Regions from separate parts of the Bradyrhizobium sp. CB2312 genome, predicted to be linked through region 1. Evidence: predicted binding sites of a transcription regulator. Region 1 holds the regulator's gene; each other region holds the start of a gene.

Region 1 (5,914 bases):
GCCGCCGCCGAGCGCTTTGGCCAGCGACATCACGTCAGGCGTCACGCCGGTGCGCCGGTGAGCGAAGAGATCGCCGGTACGGCCCATGCCGGTCTGCACCTCGTCGAACGCGAGCAGCAGGCCCTTGTCGTCGCAGAGCTGGCGCAACGCCTTGAGGAAGGCGGGCGGCGACGAACGCACGCCGCCCTCGCCCTGGATCGGCTCGATCAGGATGCCGGCGGTCTGCGGGCCGATCGCCTTCTTCACGGCCTCGATGTCGCCATGCGGCACCTGGTCGAAACCGTCCATCGGCGGACCAAAACCTTCGAGATATTTTGCAGCCCCCGTCGCAGCCAGCGTTGCCAGCGTGCGGCCGTGGAAGGCGCCTTCGAAGGTGATGATGCGGTAGCGCTCGGGATGCCCCTTGGAGAAATGATGATGGCGGACCAGCTTGATCACGCCCTCCAGCGCTTCGGCGCCGGAATTGCAGAAGAAAACGAAGTCCGCAAAGCTCTCGCTGCACAGGCGCGCGGCGAGCTTCTCGCCGTCCGGGCTCTGGAACAGGTTCGACATATGCCACAGCTTCGTCGCTTGCTCTTGCAACGCCTTGACGAGCGCGGGATGGGCGTGGCCGAGCGCGTTCACCGCGACGCCCGAGGTGAAATCGAGATAGCGCTCGCCATTGGTCGCGATCAGCCAGCAGCCTTCGCCGCGCTCGAAACCGAGGTCGGCCCTGGCGAAAACGGGAAGCAAATGCGGCGCGGCGCTGTTGGTCATGACGATCACTTGGATGTTGCGGACGGCCTGAATGCGTTGCGCAACGCACCATTGACCGGCCCGGAAAACGAAACGTGCCGCCTTTTAAGGGCGGCACGTGCGACTATCTTATGCCTGGTGAGACGGGTGTCAATGCCGCCCGGAAAGCCCCGGGAAACGCTGAATCCGTAGTCTTGCGGTGCCGATTTTGCGGGATTTTCACCACGGAACATGTGGAAGCGAGTCGGCGGACTCTTGCGCGCGAGTCACGCCATATTGTAGCGTTTGGACTGTCAGATACGACATCTCGTGCAGCAGTTCTGATCCCAAGAGTCCTCATGTACCGGCGTAAACGTTCGGGCGCACCTCGCGTGCCCGGCGAGCCTTAAGGGATTCTGGCGGCACGGGTTTTTCAAGGCTTAGGCATTCGCTGTGAGGCCCCAGGATGGCTGGCCGGCAGCGAGGGAAAGGGTGCAATGACGGTTTTGACCTGGTCCGATGATCGCGTCGAGCAGCTGAAAAAGCTCTGGGAGGCCGGACTTTCGGCCAGCCAGATCGCGGCCGAGCTCGGCAATGTGACCCGCAATGCCGTGATCGGCAAAGTGCACAGGCTCGGCCTGTCCGGCCGCGCCAAGAGCCCCTCATCGGCAGCGCCCCGGCCGCGCAAGGCCCGCCCCGCGCAGCACATGATGCGCGTGAGCCGTCCGATCTCGCGCGGCAATACCGCACTGGCGCAGGCCTTCGAGGTCGAGGTGGAGGCCGAGCCGGTCACCTACGACAACGTGGTGCCGATGAGCCAGCGGCTGTCGCTGCTGGAGCTGAACGAGGCGACCTGCCACTGGCCGGTCGGCGATCCCTCGAGCCCGGATTTCTTCTTCTGCGGCGGCAAGGCGCTCTCCGGCCTGCCCTATTGCGCGCAGCACTCGCGCGTCGCCTACCAGCCGGCGGCGGATCGCCGCCGTGCGCCGGCAAAGCCCGGCACGCGCTGAACACTGCTTCAAACGACATCGTCCCGGCACGCGGCCGGGACGACCCGAGACATATAAAAAGCGCGCCACTTGGCGCGCTTTTATTTTGCACGCTTGCAATCGTACTTACGTCTGCTCCGCCTTCGCGAAGCGGTCGTCGAGCGCGTAGCCGGCACCGCGGACGGTGCGGATCGGGTCCTGCTCGCGGCCAAGATTGAGCAGCTTGCGCAGACGGCCGATATGCACGTCGACGGTGCGTTCGTCGATGTAGATGTCGCGGCCCCAGACGCTGTCCAGCAGCTGCTCGCGCGAGAACACGCGGCCGGGATGCTCGAGGAAGAACTCCAGCAGGCGATATTCGGTCGGGCCGAGATCGATCGGCCGGCCCGAGCGCGCGACGCGGCGCTTGTCGCGGTCGAGCTCGATGTCGCCATAGGCGAGCACGGTGGCGAGCCGCTCCGGGCTTGCGCGACGCAGGAGGCCCTTCACGCGCGCCAGCAGCTCCGGCACCGAGAACGGCTTGACGATGTAATCGTCGGCGCCGGTCGCAAGACCCCGCACCCGCTCGCTCTCCTCGCCGCGCGCGGTGAGCATGATGATTGGGAGCTGCTTGGTCTCCGGGCGGGTGCGCAGCCGCCGGCACAGCTCGATGCCGGAGAGGCCCGGCAGCATCCAGTCGAGCACGATCAGGTCGGGGATGTGCTCCTTGAGACGGGTGTCGGCGTCGTCGCCGCGCATCACCGTCTCGACGTCATAGCCGTCGCCTTCGAGGTTGTAGCGAAGCAGCTCGGTGAGAGCTTCCTCGTCTTCAACCACCATAATGCGTGCGCCCATGGTGTCGTCGCTCCTTGACTCTTCAGCTATTCGGGACCGTCGTGGCAAAGGTCGTCATGTCACCCTTCGGCCGCTTGTCGGTGATCGCCTGGCCCTCGATCATGTAGAACACGGTCTCGGCGATGTTGGTGGCATGGTCACCGATGCGCTCGATGTTCTTGGCGCAGAACATCAGATGGATGCAGAACGAGATGTTGCGCGGATCCTCCATCATGTAGGTGAGGAGCTCGCGGAACAGCGAGGTGCAGATGGCGTCGACTTCCTCGTCGCCCTTCCACACCGCCATCGCCGCCGGCAGGTCGTGCGCGGCGTAGGCGTCCAGCACCGACTTGACCTGCTGCTGCACGAGGTCGGTCATGTGCTCGAGGCCGCGGAACAGCTTCAGCGGATGGAAGTCGGTCTCCAGCGCCGCGACGCGCTTGCCCATGTTCTTGGCGAGGTCGCCGATGCGCTCGAGATCGGTCGCGACGCGCATGGCGCCGACGATCTCGCGCAGGTCCACCGCCATCGGCTGGCGCCGGGCGATGGTGAGAACGGCACGCTCCTCGATCTTCTTCTGGAGTGCGTCGATGTCGGCGTCGGTGGTGACGACGCGCTGGCCGAGAGCGACGTCACGGCGGATCAGCGCGTCGACGGAATCGACGATCATGCGCTCGGCAATGCCGCCCATCTCGGCGACCAGGCGGGTGAGCTCCTGGAGGTCGGTGTCGAAGGCCTTTGCGGTATGTTCAGAACCCATATCCCGTCTCCTCAGCCGAACCGGCCGGTGATGTAATCCTGCGTGCGCCGATCGCTCGGCGACGTGAAGATCTTGCTGGTGTCGTCGAACTCGATCAGCTCCCCGAGATACATGAAGGCGGTCTTGTCGGAGACGCGGGCCGCCTGCTGCATGTTGTGGGTGACGATCGCGATCGTGTAGTTCTCGGAGAGCTCCTGGATCAGCTCCTCGACCTTGGCGGTCGAGATCGGGTCGAGCGCCGAGCAGGGCTCGTCGAACAGGATCACCTCGGGCCGCACCGCAACGGTGCGGGCGATGCAGAGGCGCTGCTGCTGGCCGCCGGAGAGCGACAGGCCGGACGCGTTGAGCTTGTCCTTGACCTCGTTCCAGAGCGCGCCGCCGCGCAGCGCCTTCTCCACGCGGTCGTCCATCTCGGATTTCGAGATCTTCTCATAGAGACGGATGCCGAACGCGATGTTCTCGTAGATCGTCATCGGGAACGGCGTCGGCTTCTGGAACACCATGCCGACGCGGGCGCGCAGCAGGTTGAGGTCCAGCTTGGGGTCGAGGATGTTGGTCTGGTCGAGCATCAGCTGACCGGTGACGCGCTGGCCCGGATAGAGGTCGTACATCCGGTTGAAGATGCGCAGCAGGGTCGACTTGCCGCAGCCCGACGGGCCGATGAACGCCGTGACGCGGTTGGTGCCGAGCGTCAGGTTGATGTTCTTCAGCGCGTGGTGCTCGCCGTAATAGAAGTTGAGGTTGCGCACCGTCACCTTGGCCGGAGCTTCGGGCAGCGGCTGCGAGCCGTGCTGAACGGGCGTACTGACGGTAACTGACATATCGCTCATTTTGCGGTCCTCTCGGCGCTCAGGATGCGCGCGCCAATGTTCAGGGCAAGCACGGTCAACGTGATCAGCAGGGCGCCGCTCCAGGCGAGTTGCTTCCAGTAGGCATAGGGGCTCTGCACGAAGTTGTTGATGGTCACGGGCAGGTTGGCCATCGTCTTGTTCAGGCTCAGGCTGAAGAACTGGTTCGACAGCGCGGTGAAGAGCAGCGGCGCGGTCTCGCCGGCGACGCGGGCGGTGGCCAGCATCACGCCGGTGATGAGGCCCGAGCGCGCGGCGCGATAGGCGATGCGCTTGATCACCAGCGAGCGCGGCAGGCCGAGCGCGGAGGCCGCCTCGCGCAATGCGTTCGGCACCAGGAGCAGCATGTCCTCGGTCGTGCGCAGCACCACCGGGATGACGATCACCGCGAGCGCGAGGCAGCCGGCGATCGCCGAGAAGCCGCGCATCGGCACCACCACCGCGCCGTAGATGAACAGGCCGATGATGATCGAGGGCGCCGACAGCAGGATGTCGTTGATGAAACGGATCACCGAGGTCAGCTTGTCGTTGCGGCCGTACTCGGCGAGATAGGTGCCGGCGAACAGGCCGAGCGGCGCGCCGATGCCGACGCCGAGCACCGTCATGATCACCGAGCCGACGATGGCGTTGAGCAGGCCGCCCTCGGTCGAGCCGGGCGGCGGGGTGTTTTCGGTGAAGACCTGGAAGTTGAGCCCGCTCAGGCCGTTGTAGAACAGCGTCAGCAGGATCAGCGCGAGCCAGGTGACGCCGAAGGCGGCGGCCGCAATGCAGAGCGCGCGGATGACGATGTCCATGCGGCGGCGGCGTGCGTAAATCGGGTTCATGTTACTTTCCCGCCTTCTTTTCGAGACGCAGCAGCATCAAGCGCGCGGCCGCGAGCACGAAGAACGTCAGCACGAACAGCAGCAGGCCGAGCAGGATCAGGCCGGACTGGTGCAGGCCGTCGCTTTCGGCGAACTCGGATGCGATCGCCGCCGAGATCGTGGTGCCCGGGGCGAAGATCAACGAGGAGATGCGGAACGAGTTGCCGATGATGAAGGTCACCGCCATGGTCTCGCCGAGCGCGCGGCCGAGCGCCAGCATGACGCCGCCGATGACGCCGACGCGGGTGTAGGGGATCACGACGCTGCGGACGACCTCCCAGGTGGTGCAGCCGACGCCGTAGGCGGCTTCCTTCAACACCGGCGGCACCGTCTTGAACACGTCGACCGAGATCGAGGTGATGAAGGGGAGCACCATGATGGCGAGGATCAGCGAGGCGTTGAACAGGCTGAGATAGGACGGGGGACCCGCGAAGATCGCGCCGAGCACTGGGATGCCGTCGAAGATCTTGATCATGAACGGCTGGAAGGTGTTGGCCAGGAACGGGCCCAGCACGAAGAAGCCCCACATGCCGTAGATGATCGAGGGGATGCCGGCGAGCAACTCGATCGCCATGCCGATCGGGCGGCGCGCCCATTGCGGGCAGAGCTCGGTGAGGAAGATGGCGATGCCGAGTCCGACCGGAATGGCGATCAGCATCGCGATGAACGAGGTGACGAGCGTGCCGTAGATCGGGCCGAGCGCGCCGAGCACGGGCGGATCTGCCGACGGCGCCCAGCGCTGCGTCCACAGGAACGAGAGGCCGTATTCCTTCATCGCCGGGAAGGCACCGACGATCAGCGAAACGATGATGCCGCCGAGGATCAGCAGCACGGAGATCGCGCTGAGGCGCGTGATCCAGTAGAAGGTGAGGTCACCGAGCTTGAACGCGCTCAACGCCTTGGCGCGATCATACGGTCCGGCGGCAT
Region 2 (5,914 bases), 150 kb from region 1:
GTCTTCGCGCAGCAGGAGAACAAGCGCTACAGCGATCTCGCCAAGACCGGCTATGGCAGCGTCCAGAACGCGCAGCAGGCGCAGGCGCGTGACGCCGGCGCGGATGCCGCAATCGCGCGCGACAACGCCAATCTCGTCTCCGCGCTCAAACAGGTCGATCTGCTGAAGGCCGAGATCACGCAGGCGCGTGCGGCCGCCGCCCGCGCCGACGCCATTCAGCATCAGGCCGAGCTCAATCTCGGCTACACCACGATCGTCTCGCCGATCGACGGCGTCGTCGGCAACCGCACCTTGCGCGTCGGCCAATATGTGCAGGCCGGAACGCAGCTGATGTCGATCGTGCCGGCCGAGGGCGCCTATGTCGTCGCCAATTTCAAGGAGACCCAGCTCACCCATGTGCACGCGGGCCAGACCGTCGAGATCGAGGTCGACACATTCCCGGGCCAGGTCGTGCACGGCCACGTCGATTCCATCGCGCCGGCCAGCGGCCAGGAATTCGCGCTGCTGCCGCCCGACAACGCCACCGGCAATTTCACCAAGATCGTGCAGCGCATCCCCGTGAAGATCGCGCTCGATGCAGAGACCGCGCCTGCGATCGCGCTGCGGCCCGGCATGTCCGTGATCCCGACGATTGCAACCCGTTCAGCGCCGACCGCGCAAGCGGCAACGACGCCCCAAGCAAAACCCAAGGCAAAGCTCGTTTCCGGAGGGTCGTGCCATGTCAAACAGCCTCTCAATCTCGACGCCCGCACAAGCAATTCCGGCCGCGACGTCTGAGCGCGTCGTCGCCGATCCCAATCGCGCCAGTGCCACGGTCTGGATCGCCGTCTTCGCGGCGATGATCGGCGCCTTCATGGCGATCCTGAACATCCAGATCACCAACGCCTCGCTGCTCAACATCGAGGGCGGCATCGGCACCGGTGTCGACAACGGATCCTGGATCTCGACGTCCTATCTGATCGGCGAGATCATCGTCATTCCGCTGACCGACTACCTGTCGCGGGTGTTCTCGTTCCGCAACATCATCCTGAGCTTCGCGACGCTGTTCGCGGCATTCTCGGTCGCCTGTGCCTTCACCCACGATCTGCCGTCGATGATCGCGATGCGCGGCTTGCAAGGCTTCTTTGGCGGCGTGCTGATCCCGATGGCGTTCACGCTGGTTTTCACCAAGCTGCCGAAGGGCCAGCAGCCGATCGGCCTTGCCATGTTCTCGCTTGCCGTGACCTTCGCTCCGGCCATCGGCCCGACCATCGGCGGCTATCTCACCGAGAATTACGGCTGGCAGACCATCTTCTTCGTCAACGTGCTGCCCACCGCGGTCATGGTGACCACGCTGTTCTTCACGCTGGAGCGCCAGCCGCTGAACCTTGGCCTGTTGCGTGAAGGCGACTGGTTCGGCATCGCCACCATGGCGGTCGGCCTCGCCTCGCTCCAGGCCGTTCTGGAGGAAGGCAACAAGGACGACTGGTTTGGCTCGCCCTTCATCGTGCGGCTTGCGGTCATCTCCGCGGTCAGCCTGTCGCTGTTCGTCTATAACGAGCTCGTGGTCGAGAAGCCGCTGCTCCGCCTGCGCCTGCTGACGCAGTGGAATTTCGGCATCGGCACGTTCGCCGCGATCTTCCTCGGTTTCGCGCTGTTCGGCTCCGTCTATCTGCTGCCCGCCTATCTCGGCCAGGTGCAGGGCTACAATGCCGAGCAGATCGGCAATGTGCTGGCCTGGACCGGCCTGCCGCAGCTCCTGCTGATTCCGCTGGTGCCGAAGCTGATGCAGCGGTTCGATGCGCGCTATATCGCGACGGTTGGCCTCTTGCTGTTCGCGGCGAGCTCGTTCCTGAACATCCAGATGTCGCTCGACTATTCAGGCGATCAGTTCTTCATCCCCAACGTCGTGCGCGCCGTGGGTCAGGCTCTCACCCTGGCGCCGTTGTCTGCGCTCAGCCTCGGCAGCGTCGCGCCGCAAGACGCGCCCGCGGCCTCCGGCATCTCCAACATGATGCGCAACCTCGGCGGCGCCATCGGCACCGCGGTGCTCGCCACCATCGTCACCAAGCGCGAGCAGTTCCACTCCAACATCATCGGCCATTCCGTCACGCTCGGCCGCGAGGAAGTCCGTGACCGCATCGCGCAGATGACCAATTACTTCATCGCGCACGGCGTGCCCGACCCCAACGCCGCGCGCGAGCAGGCCATCATCGCGCTCGGCAAGACCGTCAAGCGCCAGGCGCTGGTGATGGGCTATTCCGACACGTTTGCCGTCATCGGCGTCGTGCTGGTGCTGGCCGCGATCGCGGTGCTTCTGACGCGGCGGGTGAAGGCGGCGGGCGGCGGGGGCGCGCATTAATCTCGCCACCACAACAGGTCGTCATGCCCGGGCTTGGCCCGGGCATCCACGTTCTTCGCGCCGCGCGGCAATGCGTGGATGGCCGGGACAAGCCCGGCCATGACGGTGTGGCACGGTCGGGACCCTACGGCGCGCAGCTGAAGCTCGCAGCCTCGCCCACCGGGCCGCTCCTGTACTGCGGCCAGGCCGGCCAGCGGCACAACGGCAGTGCGCGCAGCACGGCAAATGACGGTGCCTCGACCTTCTGCTCGCTGACCTCCAGATCGCCCGGCACCTTGCCCTTTTCGACCCAATCGACCAGCACGCTCAGCATGTCGATATTGGCCGGCGCGCCGGAACCGACATGGTCGACGCCGGGCGCGGTGTAGAGCCGCGCGAACTCGGCCGTCTCGGCCTTGCCGAGCTTGCGCTCGACGCTCTCGAAATAGCGGATGCCGGCATAGGGGCTCTGCGCGTAGTCGGCCATGTGCTCGAGCATGATCAGCCGGCCGCCGCGCGCGCGAAAGCGGCTTAGATCCGGGTCGGTCGAGTCCATCAGGCTGGAGACCTCGAGCAGCCGCGCCTTGTGGTCCTCCACCTTGTAGGTCGCGACGTCGAGCTGGGGATCGCGCGCGAACACATATTGCATGCCGCCGGCGCCGTAGATCCAGGCGATGCCGTTGTTGGGCGCAGGCGGCTGTGCCGGCGGCGCGGTGCCGAGCCACCACGCGGTCCAGCCGCCGGTCGGCCCGATGGCAGGCGTGTCCTCGCCCGAGATCCCCCAACCCGGATAATCGTCGAGCTCGTTGGCCAGCGCGAACGGGAATTTGTAGGTCCCATGCAGCGTGTGCACCGCCTTGACCTGCGGCTCGGTGAGGCATTGATCGCCTGTCTTGCCGGCCTCACAGCGCAGCGCCTCGACCTTGAAGGCGGCCTTGCAGGCGACGGGATCCCGCACGAGCGCATTGCCAGCGCCATCGGCCTTGTCGCAAGCCGTCCGCACCGCATCGGCGACGAGCTTGACCTGTGCAGGATTAATCCAGCCCTCGCCCATGGTCGCAAGTCCTGAGCGCGTGCCGGCATGCTGCAAGCCGACCCAGTTGATGACGGGCACACGCGAAAAGATGCCGTCGAAATCATCGGGGTAGCGCTGCGCCATGGTGAGGCCTTCGCGGCCGCCTTCGGACGAGCCCATGAAATACATCTTGTCCGGCTTCTTGCCGTAGGCACGCTGCATCAGCGCGACGGCGGCGTCGCGCACCTTCTTGTAGGCGCGGTGCGCGAAATTCTCGAAGGCTTCGTCATTCAGCGCGAACAGCTGCGGCGGCTCGCCCGGCTTGGATTCGTGGCCGGAATCGGTGCCGTAGGTGACGAAGCCGCGCGCCAGCGGCGACGGCTTGTCGAAAGGATAGGCCGGCGGCAGGGTGAGGCCCGTGATCAGCACGCCGTTGAAACCGCCGCCGCCGTATTGCAGCGAGCGGCCGCTCCAGTCGACCGGGAGATTGACCTGGAATTTGATCGGCGGCGCCTTGGGATCGACCGGATCGATATGGCCGAGCACCTTGCAGAAAGCGGGATTGGCCGGCGTGATGCGCCCCGACGGCGTCGGTCCGCGCTCGGCAACAGTGAACTGCGACGGCGCCAGCAATGTCGCGGAATCGATCTTCGCGGCATCGGTCCCGGCGATGAGCCCTTTGCAGACCGTGTCAGCATCCTCCGCCAGCGTCGCCGCCGAGCCGGCGCTTGCACCCATCGCGGCCGCAGCACCGGCGAGCCACGCACACAGCTTCGCAATCTTGCGCGCCATCGTTTCCATCCCCACTGTCTTGATATCGTTCAGCCGATCGGCCGACCAATTCAATGCAACTGACCGCCGCCCGTCAATTGCCACAGCCCGCACCAATCGCGCCAAGGAAGATCGCGGCTTGCGCACCGGAGCGCGTACGCCGCCGCGCTAACGAATTGATGCCAATGTGAAATTTTGCCCCACCCCCGGACTCGGACAGCCTGTGCACCGACTAAGTCCACAGGGCTGTCATCAATCTGTCAGACGAGCCGGGCTTTCCTGCCCAAGCGGCAGGTCGCGATCCTGGCTGCGGCACGAACCAAGGAGCGAGTGGTGAGCGAAACGATCAATGTCCCGGCGCTACCGACCGATGCGTCCGCCGTCGCACGCATCAAGTCCGAGATCGACATTTCGGATCGCTCGCGCCTCGTCACGTTCGGCGAGCGCGCCCAGCGCTCGGTGGTCGAGTTCGCCGACCGCATCCTCGCCCAGACCCAGAACCGCGAGCTCGGCGCCACCGGCAAGCTGCTGACCGACATCCTCGGCAAGGCGCGCGGGCTCGATCCGGCCGACCTCAAGGACGAGGGTTTCCTCACCCGCCTGTTCTCGTCTGCGGAGGCGCGGCTGCGCCGCTTCACCGAACAGTTCAACGACGTCGCCTCGCAGGTCGACCGCGTCTGCGTCGAGCTCGACCGTAACAAGGAGGTCCTGCGCCGCGACATTGCCCTGCTCGACGATCTCTACGAGCAGACAAGGGGCGCGCTCGGCCAGCTCGACATGCACATCGCCGCCGGCAAGTCGTTCACCGAGGAATTCCGCGGCGGCAAGCTGATCGAGATGGAGCGGAACGCGAAGGCGCAAGGCGCCGGCAGTGACGCCATGCTCGCCGCACAGACCTATCAGGATGCGCTCCAGGCGCTCGACCGGCTCGAGAAGCGCGTGTTCTATCTCCAGCAGGCGCGCCAGATCGGCATCCAGCAGCTGCCGCAGATCCGCATCGTCCAGTCCGGCGACGAGACGCTGATCGAGAATTTGCAGGCAACGACCGAGCTGACGATCCCGGTGTGGAAGCAGAAGATGATCCTGCTGCTCGGCCTCAACCGGCAGAGGTCGGCGCTGGAGCTGCAGAAGACGGTCACCGACGCGACCAACGAGATGATGCGCCAGGCTTCCGAGATGATGAAGACCCAGGCGATCGAGATCGAGAAGCAGTCGCAGCGCGGCATCGTCGACATCCAGACCCTGGAGAAGACCAACCGCGACCTGATCGACACCATCTCCGGCGTGCTCACCGTGCAGGAGCAGGGCCGCACCAAGCGCGCCGAGATCGAGCAGCGGATGTCGCAGCTGACGGACGAACTGAAGACCGCGATCGCGAAGGCTGCGCCTTGATGCGTGCGTTGTGACGGTTTCTCCATGAAGCTTCTGCATGAGGGCTGCTGCATGAAGGCTCGCGCATGAGGACTTTCGGTTTCCTGCGGCGTCCGCTGGCGTTGCTCGCCGTGCCCTTGATGGCCGCACTGCTGTCGGGCTGCGGCGGCCCGGGGCCGCAATTCACCATCCTCTCGGGCTCGGAGAACGACATCCTCGAGCCGCTGGTGCAGGAGTTCTGCAAGTCGCGCAACGCGAACTGCACCATGCGCTATCAGGGATCGCTCGACATCGCTTTGGCACTGAAGGCCGGCGATCCCGGAACTGATGCCGTGTGGCCGGCCGCCTCGATCTGGATCGACATGTTCGACACCACGCGGCGCGTGAAGATGGTCAAGTCGATCGTGCAGATGCCGGTCATCCTCGGCGTGCGTCGC
Region 3 (5,914 bases), 4.5 Mb from region 1:
TCGGCATCCCGCAGGTGCAGGCGGCGAGCCTGCTCGCGGCAATGGGCATCTTCGACTTCTTCGGCACCATCATGTCGGGCTGGCTCTCGGACCGCTACGACAACCGCTATCTGCTGTTCTGGTACTACGGCCTGCGCGGGCTCTCGCTGATCTTCTTGCCCTTCAGCGATTTCTCGTTCTACGGCCTCTCCGTCTTCGCGATGTTCTACGGGCTCGACTGGATCGCGACCGTGCCGCCGACGGTGCGTCTCACCGCGCAGAAGTTCGGACCCGAGCGCGCCAATCTGGTGTTCGGCTGGATCTTTGCCGGTCACCAGCTCGGCGCCGGCACCGCAGCGTTCGGCGCCGGCTTCTCGCGGACGGTCTATCAGAGCTATCTGCCTGCGTTCTTCATCGCCGGCGCGCTCTGCGTGTTCGCCTCGCTGATCGTGCTGGCGCTGTCGCGGCAGCCCAAGCCACAGCCGAAACCTGCAATGGCTTAGTATCTGATCGTGGTGGTGACGCCGAACACTGCGGCGTCACCGATCCGCGAGACACCGGTCGGATCGTTCGGATTGGGGATGCCGCCGGAGGGCCGCCACACGTATTGGAAGTAAGGTGCAATCAGCCAGCCCGGCTTGATGTGCGCCTCGTAGATCATCTCGAGCAAGGTCTCATTGCTGCGCACCGGCCCCTGCACGCCGGTGTAGAAATTGGTGTCGAGATCGAGATTGCGCGCCGTGTTCGAGATCCGCATATAGGCCATGGCCACGCCGAAGCGGTCGAGCGGCCGGCCCGGCGTGAAGCCGACGAAGCCGATGCCGCCGTCCAGATAAAGGTCGATCAGATTGCGGTCCGGCGGGCTGTAGGCGATGCGGCCGAACGCGGTGACGCCGGGCAGCGAGGCTGAGGTGCTGTTCTCCTTGACCTCCGGTGGACGGTAGAGCACCTGCTCGACCACGGCGAAGATGCCGTAATTGCCATGAAGCTTGGCCGCAAAGCCGCTGCCGTCAGGGTCGGCGATCGATTGTCCCTCCGCCGTGAAGCGCTGGCTGTCGAACGAACCATAATGCTTCCACGCGCCGGGCGTGAAATTTCCGGCGAGCGGACGGCCACCGATATCGATGTCGTAGTTGAAGCGGACTTGCCCGATCACCCAGGGCGGATCGTTGACGCGGAATGCGAGGCCGTGATGGTCGCGCAGCTGCGGATCCTGATCGCCCGGGCCGGACGGATCGCCGTTGAACACTGCACCGAACAGCGTGACCTGGTCCGACAGCGTGGCCTTGACGCGGATGCCGGGCACCGCGATCGGCGGCGCCGGGCCACCGGCCGGAAGGTTGCTCGCCTTGATCGCGGGCCAGCCGAAAGTGCCGTTGATGAAGAGATCGTCGGTCTCGCTGTCGAAGAACTCGACATCGGCGGCCTGCTGGCCAGCCCTGATGTTGAGCCGGTCGTTGAAGAAACTCTGCTCGAAATAGGCGTTGTAGAGCCGCTGGTCCGGCAGCGCCTCGATCTCGCTGATGGTCGCGAGATTGACCACGTAGTTGCGCGAGAGTCCCTGGCCATAGATCACGAAGCCATTGGCGTAGAAGCGGCCGCCGGTCCAGCCGACCAGCTTGTCGAGATCGGCATCGACCGACAGGTCGAGCCGGCCGAAATGGATGGCGCCGCGCTTCACGCCGCCGGCGACGTTGGCGATGTTGTCCGCGATGTAGGTGGCGCCGAAATTGAGGCCCTTGTTGGCGAGGCCGTCATGCCACTCGTTGAACCATTTCGGAAACAGCCATTCGGCCGCGCTCTCGTCCTTGGCGCCGGCGAATGCCTCCGTGCTCGCCAGGGCGAGCGCAATGGCGACGGCGCCCTGCAACAGCAATCTATGGGCAGTCGCGATCACGGCAGGCTATTTTTTGAAGATGCCCGTGCGCCGCATGAACAGATAGGCCGCACCGACCGAGCAGATCATCAGCGCAGCCGCCCAGATGAATCCCTCGTCGACATCGGTGAGCGGCAGGCCCTTGGTGTTCATGCCGAAGATGCCGGTGATCAGCGTCGGCGGCAGCAATAGCGAGGTCACGATCGAAAGCGTGTGGAGGTGGCGATTGCTTTCCTCCTCGTTCTTGAAGCGCAGCTCCTCCTCGAGCAGGCGGCTGCGCTCGCGCAGCTCGACGATGTCGTGGTCGAGGCCGTCGAGCCGCTGCGCCAGCTTGCCGGCATGGATGCGTAGCGCGGGCGCGAGATGGTCGGTGTTCTTCTGGTCGAGGCGGTGGAACAGCACGCGCAATCCGGTGAGCTGGCGATGCAGCCTGACGCAGGTCCGACGCAGCCGGCCGAGATTGCGACGCATCTCGGGCTTGGCGTCATCGGCAAGAATGCGCTCCTCGATGTCGTCGATCTCCTGGCCGAGCTTGTCGACCATCCGGTCGAGCGTGTCGGCGACCTCGTCGACGATCTTCTCCAGGAGATGGGCGACATTGTCGACGCGGTAGCCGCCTTCGAGCACGCGCCGCGTCGCATCCGCCGAGCACAGCGCCTGATGGCGGCCGGAGACCAGCAAATGCTCGGTCATGGCGAAGCGCAGGAACGCGGTTTCCTCCGTCGCGCTGTCGATCTCGCGCACGAGATCGGAGAACACGCCGTAGACGCAATGGTCGATGACGTGGAGCTGCTGGAACGTATCGTTCGACAGCAGCAGCTCGCGCGCGAGCGGTGGCAGCGGCGATGCCGCGATCCACGGCCGCACGCGACCATCTGTCAGGTTGAAATGCAGCCAGAGCCGTCCATCATGGCTGAACTCGATCGGCTGGTCGATCGGCAGCGCCTCGGCGCTGCCGTCGGCGTGCAGGCGAAACGCCCAGACCAGGCCGGGAATGGCGGGCTCTTTATTCTCTATCGCGCTGACAAGCTTTGCCGGCTCAGCCATGGCCAACCCCAACCGTCAACAGATGCCCCGCTCCGGAAGATGGCTGACGGCATCTTCCGGACCCACGGGTACTCAATTACGGCATTGTTACAGTTTGATGATGGCGAGCCGCCCTACTCGGCGGCCAGCCCCGTCGCGGCGGCTTCGGCTTCCTTGACGTAGTCGTGGACGACGCGGCCGAACGGCAGCGTCAGGTCGGCGATGTAATGGTGCGCGCCGAGGCAGCGGCGAACCGGGAAGTCCGCAACCGGCGCATTGACATGCGGCACCAGATGCAGCCGGCCCGGCCCCATCCACGAGCCCTTCGGCACGATGTCGATCAGGTTGATCGCAACGAGCTGGCAGACTTCGAGGCGGCCGTCGACGCCGGGGATCATCTTCAGATTAACTTGCGTCTTCGACAGCGTCGCGCGGGTGAGATCGCCGTTGCCGGCCATGCTCTCGTGCTTGTAGCCCATCGTGCCCATAGCGACGAGCTGGCCGGCATATTCCAGCGTGCCGGTCAGCGTGTCCTTGACGATATCGAGTTTCGGGTGGGCATACTTCTTGGGGAAGCCCCAGATCTCGCGGCCCGCGGCAATCGGCGGATCGTCGTCCAGATACATCTGCGAGACGAAGTTCACCTCCTCGCCGTTGAGGCGCGCGGGGATGACGAGACCGGACTCGGTGTAGCTGCCGAAGCCGGAGGAGTCCGGCATCTTGATCCATTCGTAATGCACGATCGGCTGGTCGACCGGCTCGAGCGGCTCAGGCAGGCCGGCGCGGATCAGGTCCGGGTCGGTCTCGTAGGTGATGACCAGGAATTCGCGGTTGACGAAGCGGTACGGGCCGGCCGGATAGCTCGGTCCCGCAGCCGGCATGGACGGAAGTCTCAGCACGTCTTCCCTGCGCATCATGATCTCCTGTGTGATGCCTCTGTGACGCTGGCCCGGCGGCTCACGGATATTATGCAAATTGCTAGCCGCCGTCATTGACTGCGATGTGAAGGATTTCCGTCAGCCGCGCGACCTGCCGCCATTCCGGCTGCGGCCACCGTGCATGCGGATGATGCATCGGCGCCGCAATTGTCATCACACCGTCACCGCGCGACGCAATCGTTTGGGAGAGGCAGGAGGCATCACCCATGGACGCCCGTACGTCGCAACCGACACATTCGACACATCAGCGCCCTTCGCGCGGCTGGCGGCCCGAGCGCTGCGATCGCGTCGCGCTGGTGTTGCAAGGCGGTGGCGCGCTCGGCGCCTACCAGGCCGGCGTCTACCAGGCGCTGCATGAGGTTGGCATCGAGCCCGACTGGGTCTGCGGTGTTTCGATCGGCGCGATCAATTCCGCCATCATCGCCGGCAACAAGCCGGAGAAGCGGCTGGAGGCGCTGCGCATCTTCTGGGAGCGCATCACCAACCGCAAGATCTGGCACTACACGCCCGATGGCGACGTCTTCCGCCAGTGGCGCAATCTCTACAGTGCCTGGATGACGTCGGCGATGGGCCAGCCCGGCTTCTTCAGCCCGCACCAGGTCAATCCCTGGTTCAGCCCGGTCGGCGCAAGGACCGCCACCAGCTATTACGACACGATGCCGCTGAAGGAGAGTCTGCTCGAGCTCGTCGACTTCGACCTCATCAACGAGAAGAAGGTCCGCTTCGCGGTCGGCGCGGTCAACGTGCTCTCCGGCAACTTCATCTATTTCGACAACGCCCATGACGAGATCGAGCCGGAGCACATCATGGCCTCCGGCGCCCTGCCCCCGGCGCTGCCGATGGTGCGGATCGGCACCGATCATTTCTGGGACGGCGGCATCGTCTCCAACACGCCGCTGCAGCATCTGCTCGACCAGGAGGACGCGCTCAACTCGCTGGTGTTCCAGGTCGACCTGTTCAGCGCCCGCGGCGTGCTGCCGCGCTCGATCCAGGACGTGATGGCCCGCCACAAGGACATCATGTATTCCTCGCGCACGCGCCACAACACCGACGTCTACCGCCGCACCCACAATCTCAAGGTCCTGCTCTACAAGGCCTTGGCGAAGCTGCCGGATGAGCAGCTGTCCGACGAGGAGCGCAAGCTCAAGGCCAGCCTGCGCAACATGCCGGGGATCGCGATCCTGCATCTGATCTACCAGCAGAAGGCCTATGAGGGCGACGCCAAGGATCACGAGTTCTCGGGCACCTCGATGCGCGAGCACTGGACCTCTGGCTACGAGGACACCAAGCGCACGCTGAAGCGCCGCGACTGGATCAAGATGCCCGAGGAAGGCATGGGCCTCGTGGTGCACGACGTGCACCGGGAGACGGAGAGCGCGTGAAGAGCGCGCGTCGCACGAGGTGCTCCAAACAAAAATTCGAAAACAACCCCATGCACAGTAGCCGAGGCTTGGCGGGTCAATGACTTGCCCGTTCCGCAAGCGAATTTGACACGTCGGGCAAAACACCGGCATATTGGCATCGTCGCAGGTCTGCGCGGGACGCTCATGTCTGGGCATCAATGGACACGTCGCGGAGTGTCCTCGGGCCGCGCGCAAACACCCGGCTCATGCACCAAAGATCAATAAGCTGCGCTAGGTCCTAGCAGCACGCCAGCGAAGCCCGGCACCGAGGTTTCGGTTAACGCGAAGCGCCTGCAATCTCTACCGCGCGGCTTCGTCAATGGTGCTGACGGTAATCCCCCGGAATTGCTGTTGCGCCTGGCCCGGTCTGGGATGTGTCATTCAACGCATCCACTTCGAGACAGACGGCTGCCCTGCAGCCGGGTCGTACATTGGGTCTGGAGATGATCATGCGCAACATAGCATCGGTGATGGCAATCGTGATCTCGTTGAGCGCGCCGGCTTTGGCCCAGAAGGCCGAGATCGACGCAAACAATGCGAAATGGATCGAACTGTTCAACAAGGGCGATTTTGCCGGGATTGCGTCCCTTTACACCGCCGACGCGATCGCATTCCCGCCCGGCTCCGCGATGGTGCAGGGCCGAACAGCCATCGAGGCAATGTGGAAAGGCATGGCTGAACGAGCGACCGAT
Region 4 (5,914 bases), 600 kb from region 1:
GGCACGACGACGTTGGCTCCATGCAGCTCAGGCTGACCGACGAGCGTAATGCGGCGGCCATGCTGGCCTTCCTGCACCGAGGTGATGTCGGCGCCAAAATGCTTCAGCATCAGTTCGGTGTGGTCGCGGCTGGCCTCGCTCTCGATCACGGTCGTGGCGCCCGGCGCGGCGAGGCCCGCCAGCAGCACGGCCGATTTGATCTGGGCCGAGGCGACCGGGGTCTTGTAGGTGATCGGCAGCGGATCGCGCGCGCCCTGGACGGTCAGTGGCAGGCGGCCACCCTCGCCGCCGGAGACGACCCTTGCGCCCATCTTTTCGAGCGGATCGAGGATCCGGCGCATCGGACGGCTGCGCAAGGAGGCGTCGCCGTCGAAAATCGCCGAGATCGGGCAGCCGGCGACGGCGCCCATAACCAGCCGGCAGCCGGTGCCCGAATTGCCGAAATCCAGCGCCGTCTTGGGCTGTGCAAAGCCTCCGACGCCCACGCCCTGGACCTTCCAGGCGAAATCGCCGGTGCGCTCGACCTGGGCGCCGAGGGCCTGCATGGATTTGGCGGTGTTGAGGACGTCCTCGCCCTCGAGGAGGCCCGAAATCCCGGTCTCGCCGACCGCGAGCGCGCCCAGGATCAGGGCGCGGTGGGAGATCGACTTGTCCCCGGGCACCCGTACTTTCCCGGTCAGGGGACCGCTGGCGCGCGACCGAAGGGGCGTCGGCTTGTCGGAATGGGTCACGTTATGTCCTTGGATAGGCCCGAAATATCCCTGCGGGGCTCGCGGGGCAGGTACCACATGGTCTCCCCGGCGTCACGGGCATGTCTTTCTCCCGTAATGCGCTATTGACAGCGGGCCGCCAACTAGCCAAGTGAAGCACCGCTTTTCAGACATTCCCAGGATTCCTGCCGTGGCCAAGTCCGAACTCGGAACCAAACGTATTTGCCCGACCACGGGCAAGAAATTCTATGATCTCAACAAGAATCCGGTGATCTCGCCCTATACCGGCGAGGTGGTTCCGATCGCCCCGGTTGCCCCTGCTCGCGCGCCCCGTGGCGCGGAAGCCCGCAGCATGGCCCAGGACACCGCGCCGGAGCCGGCCGAGGCCGAAGAGTTGGTCTCCCTCGAGGAGGCCGATGCCGAGGAGAACACCGGCAAGGTCAAGGCCGTCGTGCCCGAATCGGAGGACGATATCGAGGTCGACGAGACCCTCGACGACGACGATGACGATGATTCGACCTTCATTGCCGACGAAGAAGAGGGCGATGAGGACGTGACCGACATCATTGGTGATGTCGGAGGTGATGAAGAGACTTGAGATCAGCCCTGATCTGTGAAAAAGGGAGCACCGCGCGAGTCGGAAGGCTCGCCAGTCGGGAGTGATCCCCCAGGATCATCCCAGGACTTAAGGGGCCATAGCTCAGCTGGGAGAGCGCTTGCATGGCATGCAAGAGGTCGGCGGTTCGATCCCGCCTGGCTCCACCACGCTTCGCCCTTCGGGCTACGCGTGGCGCAGCCGCGCGGAGAAGCCCGAAGGGCGTAGGCGGGCTCCAACGAATTCCCTACTCCCCGATCACCGCATTCAGCCGGTCCCTCAGCGCGACGATCTCGTCCTTCATCGCCACCAGCTCCGACACCGAGCAGTCCGACGCCGCCAGGATCGACTGCGGCACGCTGCGGGCCTTTTCCTTCAGCGCGTGGCCCTGCGGCGTCAGCGCGATCAGCACCTGCCGTTCGTCCTCGCTGGAGCGGGTACGCCTGACCAGATGAGCGGCCTCTAACCGCTTCAAGAGCGGCGTCAGCGTGCCCGAATCCAGGAAAAGCTTCTCCCCGATGTCCTTGACCGGCACGTCGTCGCGCTCCCACAGCACCAGCATCACCAGATATTGCGGATAGGTCAGGCCGAGCCGGTCGAGCAGCGGCTTGTAGACGCGGTTGAAGGCATGCGCGGCCGAATAGACCGCAAAGCAGATCTGGTTGTCGAGGCGCTGCGGGTCCAGCGCCGGCACTTTCCGAGGCATAACGAATCTCACGAGGTTTCTTCCATTCTGGGGCCGGCCGGCGGCATATTCAATTGCGGACAATTAAATGTGAGGCCGCACAATTTCAATTGCGCACAATCTAATTGTCTGCGATATAGGGCGCGTCCCAACCCGGAAACCCCCAAGGGAGACGAAAATGTCCGTGAACGTCCTCTACAAGACCAGCGCAAAAGCCACCGGCGGCCGCGACGGCCATGCTGCGACCCTCGACGGCGCGCTCGACGTCAAGCTCACCACGCCGAAGGAGCTCGGTGGTGGCGGCGGCGCCGGCAACAATCCCGAGCAGCTGTTTGCGGCCGGTTATGCCGCCTGCTTCATCGGCGCGATGAAATTCGTGGCCTCGCAGGGCGGCCCGAAGGTTCCGGCTGACGCCTCCGTCACCTCGACCGTCGGCATCGGCCCGCGCTCTGAAGGCGGCTTCGGCCTCGACATCGACCTCGCCGTCTCGCTGCCGGGCCTTGCCCGTGCTGAGGCCGAGGCGCTGGTCGCCAAGGCGCACCAGGTGTGCCCGTACTCCAATGCGACGCGCGGCAATGTCGACGTTCGCCTGACGGTCGTCTGATCAAAGGGCGGATTGGCTGGCCCGGGATCCCCCTCGGGCCGGCCGCTTCTGCTTGATTTGCCACGCCGCGGGATTGCCGTGCGGCCGTGCATGCGGCCCTACGCCCGGCGCCATTGCTGGCGCAAACAAACCTCGCTAGGCCTGTGATCAAACGACCGACACAGGGAAGCGAAGGCATGACTGAAGCCGCCAGTTCTGGAGCAGCATTGGGCGCAATGAGCGGGCTGCGCGTCATCGATCTCACGCGCGTGCTCGGCGGTCCCTACTGCACCCAGATCCTCGCCGACCACGGCGCCGACGTCATCAAGGTCGAGCCGCCCGCGGGCGACGAGGTGCGCGAATGGGGCCCTCCCTTCCACGAGGAGGATGCGGCCTATTTCGTCGGCATCAACCGCAACAAGCGCTCGATCGGCCTCGACCTCGCTGCCGAGGGCGGCCGCGTGGTGCTGCTGAAGATGCTGGAGACGGCCGACGTCCTGATCGAGAATTTCAAGCCGGGCACGCTGGAGAAATGGGGCATCGGCAACGAGGTCTTGCGCGAAAAGTTCCCGCGCCTCGTGCATTGCCGGATCTGCGGCTTCGGCGCCGACGGCCCGCGCGGTGGCAACCCGGGCTATGACGCCATCATCCAGGCCATGACCGGCATGATCGCGGCGACCGGCTCGCCCGAGAGCGGACCGATGCGGATCGGCGTGCCGCTCGTCGACATCACCACCGGTCTTTACGCCGCGATCGGCATCCTGATGGCGCTGTCGGAGCGGCAGCGCTCCGGCAAGGGCCAGTTCCTGGAGACGACGCTGTACGAGACCGGCCTTGCCATCATGCATCCGCACACGGCGAACTATTTCATGCATGGCAAGCCGCCTGGCCTCACCGGCAACGAGCACCCGAACCTCGTGCCCTACGCGATCTTCCCGACGAAGACCGACAACATCTTCATCGGCGTCGGCAATGACGGCACCTTCCGCAAGCTCGCCAAGGAGATCGGCAAGCCCGAGCTCGGCACCGATCCGCGCTTTGCCCGCAACAAGGACCGCATCGCCAACCGCGAGGCGCTGCGCGCCGAGCTTGCCGCCGTGTTCAGCCAGCACGAGGCCGAGCCGCTGTGCAATCGCCTGCTTGCGGCGGGTCTGCCCGCAGGCCCGGTGCAGAAGATCGACCAGGCGTTGACGAACCCGCACACGATCGCGCGCGGCGATGTCATCGAGAAGGACTGGTACAAGGGCGTGGCCTCGCCGATCCGGCTCGATCGCAGCAAGCCGAGCCTGCGCCGCCTGCCGCCGAAATTCAGCCAGCACGCGGCCGAGGTGCTGGGCGAGTTCGGCTACTCCAAGTCCGAGATCGACGCGATGGTCGAAAAGGGCACAGTCTGCGGCCCCGAGCGGAAACGCTAGTCGATCAGAACAAATCGAGCGGCCACGTAGGTGCGCTCCCTCCCCCGCCTGCGGGGGAGGGCTGGGGAGAGGGTGTCTCCGCAACAGGACAACTCCCTAGAGGACAGAGCCCTCACCCGCGCTATGCGCCGACCTCTCCCGCAAGCGGGAGAGGTTTTCGAACTCGCGGCCCGATTGTCCGCCTCATCACCCAATGCCGCACTGCGGCGCGGGCCGTGCATGGGCACCGCGAACGGCGCAGGCCCGTCCGTGGCGCCTTCGCCTATTTGACGACTTCCCTTTTGGCCGCGCTTGCTGCTTTCGTTTCTCCCGCTTACACAGTCATGTGAACGTCATATGGCGCTGCTAGCGCAAGCGCCTCTTCATTGACGGGCAAGGGAGGTTTTCTTGATGGCTCTTCGACATTTTGGCGCGGCTGCAGCTGTTGCACTCACGGTTGGTCTCGGCGCCTCGCCGGCCCTGGCCGTGACCGAAATCCAGTGGTGGCATGCGATGACCGGCGCCAACAACGACGTCATCGTCAAGCTCGCCAACGACTTCAACGCGTCGCAGAGCGACTACAAGGTGATCCCGACCTACAAGGGCAACTACCCCGATACAATGAACGCCGGCATCGCTGCGTTCCGCGCCGGCAACGCCCCGCACATCATGCAGGTGTTCGAAGTCGGCACCGCGACCATGATGGCCGCGACCGGCGCCGTGAAGCCGGTCTACAAGCTGATGGCCGAGACCGGCGAGAAGTTCGATCCGAAGAACTACCTGCCCGCGATCACCGGCTACTACTCGACCTCGAAGGGCGAGATGCTGTCGTTCCCCTTCAACTCGTCGTCCACCGTGATGTGGGTCAATCTCGACGAGCTGAAAAAAGCCAATGTCGAGATCCCCAAGACCTGGCCTGAAGTGTTCGAGGCCGGCAAGAAGCTGAAGGCCGCCGGTCACGACACCTGCGGCTTCTCCGGCTCGTGGGTCACCTGGGTCAATCTCGAGCAGCTCTCGGCCTGGCACAACGTGCCGCTCTCCAGCAAGGCCAACGGCCTCGACGGCTTCGACACCGTGCTCGAATTCAACGGCCCGCTCCAGGTCAAGCATCTCGAAAACCTGGTCGAGCTGCAGAAGACCAAGGTCTACGACTACGCCGGCCGCACCAACACCGGCGAAGGCCGCTTCACCTCGGGCGAATGCCCAATCTACCTGACTTCGTCGGCGTTCTTCGGCAACGTCAAGGCGCAGGCCAAGTTCAACTTCACCGCCGTGCCGATGCCCTATTATCCCGACGCCAAGGGCGCGCCGCAGAACTCGATCATCGGCGGTGCTTCGCTCTGGGTCATGGGCGGCAAGCCGGCCGACGATTACAAGGGCGTCGCGAAATTCCTGACCTTCCTCTCCGACACCGATCGTCAGGTCTACATCCACAAGGCCTCGGGCTATCTGCCGATCACCAAGGCGGCCTACGCCAAGGCGAAGGAAGAAGGCTTCTACAAGGACCAGCCCTATCTCGAGACCCCGCTGCTCGAGCTGACCAACAAGGAGCCGACCGAGAATTCGCGCGGCCTGCGCCTCGGCAACATGGTTCAGCTGCGTGACGTCTGGTCGGAAGAGATCGAGCAGGCGCTGGCCGGCAAGAAGACCGCCAAGCAGGCGCTCGATGCCGCCGTCGAACGCGGCAACACGATGCTGCGGCAGTTCGAAAAGACCGCCGTGAAGTAAGGCGACTGCGGCAGGCCGGTCGCCCGGCCTGCCGCTCCCCGGGGCATCATGCAAAAGCAAGCCATTTTCCAATCGAGGCTATTGCCCTACGCGCTGGTTGCCCCGCAACTCGCGATCGTCCTGATTTTCTTCTACTGGCCGGCCCTGCAGGCGGTGATCCAGTCGTTCCTGCTCCAGGACGCCTTCGGCCTGTCGTCGAGCTTCGTCTGGTTCGACAAC

The links. Region 1 encodes PhoB, which activates phosphate uptake and scavenging genes when phosphate is short. Its sites were predicted from a motif close to TGTCATNNANCTGTCAT; they were not measured.
Positions count from the first base shown of each region.
Region 2: QA642_RS04075 (toxic anion resistance protein) is a predicted target of PhoB. The motif match lies at 4,354-4,370, and genes of this name have one in related genera.
Region 3: QA642_RS29330 (acetoacetate decarboxylase) is a predicted target of PhoB. The motif match lies at 3,968-3,984, and genes of this name have one in related genera.
Region 4: ugpB (sn-glycerol-3-phosphate ABC transporter substrate-binding protein UgpB) is a predicted target of PhoB. The motif match lies at 4,308-4,324, and genes of this name have one in related genera.

Region 1 is NZ_CP121668.1:709,307-715,220, reverse strand. Features, by position in the region: gene QA642_RS03375 (aspartate aminotransferase family protein) at 1-756, opposite strand, end outside; gene QA642_RS03370 (GcrA family cell cycle regulator) at 1,212-1,724, shown strand; gene phoB (phosphate regulon transcriptional regulator PhoB) at 1,830-2,537, opposite strand; gene phoU (phosphate signaling complex protein PhoU) at 2,560-3,276, opposite strand; gene pstB (phosphate ABC transporter ATP-binding protein PstB) at 3,288-4,106, opposite strand; gene pstA (phosphate ABC transporter permease PstA) at 4,103-4,948, opposite strand; gene pstC (phosphate ABC transporter permease subunit PstC) at 4,950-5,914, opposite strand, start outside.
Region 2 is NZ_CP121668.1:861,896-867,809, reverse strand. Features, by position in the region: gene QA642_RS04090 (HlyD family secretion protein) at 1-777, shown strand, start outside; gene QA642_RS04085 (MDR family MFS transporter) at 839-2,341, shown strand; gene QA642_RS04080 (tannase/feruloyl esterase family alpha/beta hydrolase) at 2,466-4,127, opposite strand; gene QA642_RS04075 (toxic anion resistance protein) at 4,440-5,498, shown strand; gene QA642_RS04070 (vWA domain-containing protein) at 5,564-5,914, shown strand, end outside.
Region 3 is NZ_CP121668.1:5,958,518-5,964,431, forward strand. Features, by position in the region: gene QA642_RS29315 (MFS transporter) at 1-482, shown strand, start outside; gene QA642_RS29320 (carbohydrate porin) at 479-1,876, opposite strand; gene QA642_RS29325 (transporter) at 1,883-2,902, opposite strand; gene QA642_RS29330 (acetoacetate decarboxylase) at 3,016-3,795, opposite strand; gene QA642_RS29335 (patatin-like phospholipase family protein) at 4,026-5,201, shown strand; gene QA642_RS29340 (SgcJ/EcaC family oxidoreductase) at 5,666-5,914, shown strand, end outside.
Region 4 is NZ_CP121668.1:108,931-114,844, forward strand. Features, by position in the region: gene aroA (3-phosphoshikimate 1-carboxyvinyltransferase) at 1-731, opposite strand, end outside; gene QA642_RS00475 (TIGR02300 family protein) at 901-1,308, shown strand; tRNA gene QA642_RS00480 (tRNA-Ala) at 1,400-1,475, shown strand; gene QA642_RS00485 (MarR family transcriptional regulator) at 1,553-2,011, opposite strand; gene QA642_RS00490 (organic hydroperoxide resistance protein) at 2,169-2,594, shown strand; gene QA642_RS00495 (CaiB/BaiF CoA-transferase family protein) at 2,771-3,988, shown strand; gene ugpB (sn-glycerol-3-phosphate ABC transporter substrate-binding protein UgpB) at 4,379-5,695, shown strand; gene ugpA (sn-glycerol-3-phosphate ABC transporter permease UgpA) at 5,744-5,914, shown strand, end outside.